2 regions of the Providencia zhijiangensis genome follow, and region 2 is predicted to be linked to the other one. Evidence: predicted binding sites of a transcription regulator. Region 2 holds the regulator's gene; the other holds the start of a gene.
The links. Region 2 encodes sigma-54, which starts transcription at its own class of promoters, with help from an activator protein. Its sites were predicted from a motif close to GTTGGCACANNTTTCGCTNT; they were not measured.
Positions count from the first base shown of each region.

Region 1: glnA (glutamate--ammonia ligase) is a predicted target of sigma-54. The motif match lies at 1,859-1,878, and genes of this name have one in related genera.

Region 1 is NZ_CP135990.1:240,549-243,977, forward strand. Features, by position in the region: gene glnL (nitrogen regulation protein NR(II)) at 1-158, opposite strand, end outside; gene glnA (glutamate--ammonia ligase) at 323-1,732, opposite strand; gene QS795_RS01115 (PadR family transcriptional regulator) at 2,080-2,883, opposite strand; gene typA (ribosome-dependent GTPase TypA) at 3,309-3,429, shown strand, end outside.
Region 2 is NZ_CP135990.1:3,182,734-3,186,162, reverse strand. Features, by position in the region: gene ptsN (PTS IIA-like nitrogen regulatory protein PtsN) at 1-250, opposite strand, end outside; gene hpf (ribosome hibernation promoting factor) at 354-641, opposite strand; gene rpoN (RNA polymerase factor sigma-54) at 665-2,110, opposite strand; gene lptB (LPS export ABC transporter ATP-binding protein) at 2,195-2,920, opposite strand; gene lptA (lipopolysaccharide ABC transporter substrate-binding protein LptA) at 2,926-3,429, opposite strand, start outside.

The sequences.
Region 1 (3,429 bases), 850 kb from region 2:
GGGAGCGGGGTGCCATAGAGCTTACGGGGGCTTTGTGCCAAAATTTGTAAGGCAGCATGGTTGGCATAATGGATAATTAAATTGTAATTCAGCACTAATACGCTGTTAATTAAGGAATCGAGGAGATGTTCGGGGACAGGTAAATGCTCGGCTTTCATGTAATATTGCTCCTGCACTATTTTGGTGCATTATACGTTATTTACTGATTAACCGATACGTCGAAGCCAATATTTGCTGTTTATCACTCGGTGCAGAGAAAAGGCCCCATCCAAAGATGGGGCAAGTGCTTCACGGCAACAAAGACTATCAGTGGAACGGCGTGTTACGCACTGTAGTACATTTCAAATTCGAGTGGGTGTGGTGCCATACGAACGCGTTGGATATCGGCACGCAGTAATTCGATGTAAGCGTCGATAGCGTCGTCAGTAAATACACCACCACGAGTTAAGAACTCACGGTTTTTATCCAGTTCAGCCAGAGCTTCTTCTAAAGAGTTCGCAACAGTTGGGATCTCTTTTGCTTCTTCTGGCGGTAAGTCGTACAGGTTTTTGTCCATTGCATCGCCTGGGTGGATCTTGTTGATGATGCCATCAAGACCCGCCATTAACTGAGCAGCAAACGCTAAGTATGGGTTAGCTGCTGGGTCTGGGAAGCGAACTTCGATACGACGTGCTTTAGTGCTTGCAACCACTGGGATACGGATAGAGGCAGAGCGGTTACGTGCAGAGTAAGCCAGCATTACTGGTGCTTCAAAACCTGGGACTAAACGCTTGTAGGAGTTAGTCGTTGGGTTAGTGAATGCGTTCAGTGCGCGAGCGTGTTTGATGATACCGCCGATGTAGTACAGCGCCATCTCAGATAACCCGCCGTATTTGTCGCCTGCAAACAGGTTCACGCCACCTTTAGATAAAGACATGTGGCAGTGCATACCGGAACCGTTATCACCAACTAATGGTTTTGGCATAAAGGTTGCGGTCTTGCCGTATGCGTGTGCAACGTTATGGACAACGTATTTGTAAATTTGTGTCTCATCCGCCTTTTTGGTCATGGTGTTAAAGCGAGTTGCGATTTCGTTTTGGCCTGCAGTTGCCACTTCATGGTGGTGAGCTTCAACCACTAAGCCCATCTCTTCCATTGTGGTACACATAGCTGAACGTAAATCTTGTGATGAGTCTACTGGTGGTACTGGGAAGTAACCGCCTTTTACAGCTGGACGGTGACCTTTGTTACCGCCTTCGTATTTAGTGCCAGTGTTCCATGCGGCTTCGATATCATCGATGTGATAGTAGCTGCTGTGCATGCTGTTGCCGAAGCGGATGTCATCGAACACGAAAAATTCTGGTTCAGGCCCAAATAACACCATATCCGCAATGCCGCTAGAGCGCAGGAAATCTTCAGCGCGTTTAGAGATAGAGCGAGGGTCGCGATCGTAACCTTGCATAGTGCCCGGTTCTAAAATGTCGCAACGAATGATTAAGGTATTATCGGCGTAGAATGGGTCTAACATTGCGGTAGATGCATCTGGCATCAATACCATGTCAGACTCGTTGATGCCTTTCCAGCCACCGATGGATGAGCCATCAAACATTTGACCTTCTTCAAAGAAGTCTTCGTCAACTTGATGAGCAGGGATAGTGATGTGTTGCTCTTTACCTTTAGTATCAGTAAAACGCAGATCAATAAATCTTACATTGTGCTCTTCGATTAACGATAAAACATGTTTAGCGGACATTCTCGGCTCTCCTGGTCGGGTCTAATCAACTTACGCAGCAATTAAGGTGTGCATAAGTTGGTTTATCTGGCTTCGCAAGATTAATGATTATTTCATTAATCTTATTGCAAGCTCTCTAGGGTTATATAAGCGAAAAGCGTGCCAACTTTTAAAATCATCGTAAATGGGGATGATGACAAGAAGATGGCAAGGATTAGGCTAAAAAATAGTCTATCACTGCGCTGTATTGGTGCAAGGAAAAGATTTATTGCACCAACATGGTGCGACAAATGGAGGGCGGAAACAAAAACGGCGTAGTGCTATTGATTGGCACCACACCGTGAGTATTTTTAGAGATATAAAAAGGTTTATTCGTCATTACTGTCAGTTAATAACGCATTCACCTCTTCAATCTGTTTGACGGCATCATTGATGATCGCCGCAATTTGATGAGTTTGTTCTTCATTTAATTGCTTGAGCACCATTTTATGGCGGAGCAAGGCTTTAAAACGGCTCACTGCCATCTCGATATCTTCCGATAAGTTGCTGCCTTGCTGTAGCTCACGGGCTTTCGCTAATTTACGGCTGATAACGGCTTCAGTTTCTTTATTCTGCGCGAGGTGTTCAGTTCCTTCAGGAGTAATAGAGAAACTTTTGCGGTTACGCTCGACAATGTTCGATTCCAAAAAGCCTTGTTCTTCTAATAGCGTTAAGGTTGGGTAGATGACCCCTGGGCTTGGTACATATAAGCCATTAGATGCTTCTTGGATGTCTTTGATGATTTCATAGCCATAGCTTGGTTTTTTTGCCACTAAAGAGAGCACCATAATGTGCAGATCTCCATGGTCAAATAGGCGACGTAAGCCTTTACCGCGCCCACGACGGCCTTCGCCGTGACAGCCTTCACCGTGTCCGCGACCATGACGGCCTTCGCCGTGACAGCCTTCACCGCGTCCACGACCGTGACGGCCTTCGCCGTGGCAACCTTCACCATGTCCACGACCCTGACGGCCTTCTCCGTGTCCATGACGACCCTCGCCGTGACAACATTCCCCGTGGTCATGACCATGGCGATGTTCTTGGTGCTCGCCATTATGGCAGCAGCCACCGTGTCCTCGTTGATGTTCGTCATGATGTGAGGCATAAACATGACGGCATTGATGTATTCTCATAGGAACCTCTGTTATTATTTCGATATATCTAAATTGCGTTATAGGTTCACTTTATTCCGATATATCTAAACTGTCAAATTAGATATATCTAAATAATAAAAAATGCATTGAAATGAGTGATAGACGAAGAAAGTTTATTTTTTATTCTTTTTTTCGGCTGCTAATATTTCCTTTTTAGCGTATTATCCTGCCACTTTGTGATTTCCTAGTGCTGATAATTGCTATTTTTTTGAGCATCTTTGCACGACGACGCAACTGAATGTTTTTTAGCTAAAAACTTTTTTAATAGTGATGGCTTTCACATTTATTCCACTTGTGTGGAAAAACGTGTAAAATAACAGCAAATTAACGTAGAAAGTATGCTTTGGGCATTACAACAACTCATAAAGCATATTCCTTTCCTGTCAATTAAACGGTAAAAATCCTTGTCAATTCAAAACTTAAGAAACATCGCCATCATCGCTCACGTTGACCATGGCAAGACAACACTGGTTGGTAAATTACTGCAACAGTCCGGCACATTCGGTGAACGTGAAACTGTTGATG
Region 2 (3,429 bases):
CGGCGCGTGCACTTTCGCCTTCACTAAGTTTGCCATGAGGGATTGCAATTCCACCACCAATACCCGTGGTACCCACTTTTTCTCTGGTTAGTAACGCTTCAAATACCGTATTTTCCGGTAATCCCAACTCGGCGGCCGCTAACTCACTAATAATTTCTAATGCTCTCTTCTTACTGGTGCAAACTAAATTATTACGTGTGCAACTGGCAGATAAAACATCGCTTAATTGGATTTCTATATCACTATTCATTTTATTATTCACTTAGGACTACAAAACCAGATGATGTATGCCACCATCTGGTTCAGAACATTCATCAGCCAAAGACTAATCAGTCAACGACTGGCTAAATGTATTAGTGTTGTCTCAGTTTTTCTTTATGTTTGGTTAATTGGCGTGACAGCTTATCAAGGAGTAAATCAAGTGCCGCGTACATATCGTCGTCTTCCGCTGATGCGTGAAGTTCTGCGCCGTTGAGTTGCAGGGTGGCTTCAGCAATTTGCTGAACTTTTTCCACTTTCAGAACAACTTGGATACTGTTAATACGATCAAACAATTGCTCTAATTTTTTGAGTTTTTTCTCAACCGTTTCGCGCAATGCCGGTGTAACTTCAATATTGTGTCCAGTAATCTGAAATTCCATACTATCTTCCTTATATTATTGGGTTAAACCAACTGTTTACGTTGATTTGATGGCGGAATAGATAATGACTCACGATACTTAGCAACAGTTCGACGAGCAACTTGTATACCTTGCTCTGCCAGCATACTCGTCAATTTACTGTCACTCAATGGTTTTGCTGGGTTTTCCGCAGCAACCAGCTTCTTCACCAGTGCACGAATCGCAGTGGAGGAGGCTTCTCCTCCGGTGTCCGTACTGACGTGACTGGAGAAAAAATACTTCAACTCAAAAATGCCTCGTGGACTATGCAGGAATTTTTGGGTTGTCACACGGGAGATAGTCGATTCATGCATGTCCACCTGATAGGCAATGTCTGCCAAAATCATCGGTTTCATATACTCTTCGCCTAACTCAAAAAATTCTTGTTGTTGCTCAACAATACAGGTCGCCACTTTCAGTAATGTTTCATGGCGACTTTCTAAGCTTTTAATCAGCCATTTCGCATCCTGCAAGTGACTGCGAATATATTGCGTGTCACTTTCGCTGGCTGAATTATTTGCCATTGAAGCATAATGATTATTGATGCTTAACTTAGGGATGCTATCTGTATTTAACTCAACTTGCCAGTGTCCACCGACTTTTTTCACCAGCACATCGGGAATAACATATTCCGATTCACCCGTATTGATTGACTGCCCTGGCTTGGGATTCAGCGTAAGGATCAGGTCAATTGCTGTTTTCAGCGCATCTTCTTTTAAACGGGTCAGTTTACTCAGTTGACGAAAGTCACGATTTGCCAGTAAATCAATATGATTGCTAATAATCAGTCTAGCTTCTTGCAGGCCAATTGTCTCTTTGGGGTATAAAGAGAGCTGGATCAGTAAACACTCTTTGAGATCCTGCGCCGCCACCCCTAATGGGTCGAAATGCTGAATGCGTTTTAAAACGGCAACCACTTCTTCTAAAGTGATATCGGGGTCATCAATCCCTTCGTGGATCTCACTGATTGAACTTGTGAGATAGCCTGAATCATCAATCGAATCGATAATCGAGGTTGCAATCGCGCGGTCGGTATCGGTAAACGGGGTGAGATCCGCTTGCCAGATTAGATAATCTTGCAGTGTTTGGGTGGTTTCCCCTTGGTAAACAGGAAGTTCATCGAAGCTATAGTCGTTGCTCGTTCCTGACGGGGTGCCTGCCGTATAGATTTCATCCCAATCAGCATCTAGAGGAAGCTCATCGGGCATATCTGCTTTTTCGAGGGCATCTTTAGTATCGATTTCGCTGCTGTCAGTGTCGTTGCTTAGATTATCTAAATTTTCTTGCTCAGAGGATGATTCTTCTTGTTCGAGCAGAGGGTTGGTTTCAAGGGCGAGTTGAATTTCTTGTTGAAGCTCAAGTGTGGATAACTGCAACAGGCGGATGGCCTGTTGCAATTGAGGCGTCATTGCAAGTTGTTGACTGATTCTGAGCTGCAAACTTTGCTTCATGAATGTGCTTTATTCTCCATTACCACTTACACAACCAATGCCATGACAACCAACAAGGCAAAACTACAGTCTACAATTTACAAACTACAGTCTAAAGCCTTCACCCAAATAAACGCGTTTCACTTGCTCGTTTTCAAGGATCATCTCTGGCGAGCCGTGAGCAATCAAGTGCCCTTGACTAACAATGTAAGCACGTTCGCAAACATCGAGAGTTTCACGGACGTTATGGTCAGTGATTAATACGCCAAGCCCATAGTCACGCAAGTGTTGGATGATTTTTTTGATATCCAAAACGGAAATCGGGTCAACCCCAGCAAACGGCTCATCTAACAGGATAAATTTTGGATTAGCAGCGAGGGCGCGTGCAATTTCCACACGACGACGCTCACCACCAGACAGTGACTGACCTACGCTATCGCGCAAGTGAGTAATGCTGAACTCTTCCATCAGCTCTTCAGCGCGCTCTTTGCGCTGTTCTGAGGTTAAGTCTGGACGAATTTCTAACACCGCCATCAGGTTGTCATACACACTGAGACGGCGGAAAATAGACGCTTCTTGAGGAAGGTAGCCAATGCCACGACGAGCGCGCTCATGCAGAGGCAGTAAGCTAATATCTTCCCCATCAATTAAAATTTTACCAGCATCCCGCTGAACAATGCCGACTACCATATAAAAAGTGGTCGTTTTACCCGCACCGTTAGGGCCTAAGAGACCAACGATTTCCCCTGATTTCACTTCGAGGCTGACGTCAGTGACTACGCTGCGTTTTTTATAGGATTTCGCCAGATTCTCTGCGGTTAGTGTTGCCATAACAATTATTTACTCTTACTTGTTGATGAACCCTGCGCTGCTGGGCCTTTCTCTTGTAACTGGGCTGGTAATAAGACAGTCGTTACGCGCTTGCCTTTATCACTGAACGCTTCCATTTTTTGCGTTGGAACGACGTAAGTAATCTTATCGCCTTTGATATTGCTATCGAGCTGTTCAAGGTAGGCATCACCAGTTAATGTAACCAGCTGCTGATCAACTTCATAACGTGCTTTGGATGCGTGACCTTTAATTGGTTTGCCATCGTCTTGTAACTGGAAGAAAGTCACTGGCGTACCAAATGCTTCAATGACGATTTTATCGGAATCGCTGCTTGGACGCGTCACAACAACTTTGTTGGCACGAATATCAATGGAACCTTGTTTGATAACAACGTCATCAGTAAATGTGGTGATATTTTTTTCTAAATCAAGAGATTGCTTAACCGAGTTAATGGTCATCGGCTGTTGAGTATCTGTTTTCAGTGCCATTGCCGGCAGGCTAAGAGCCAA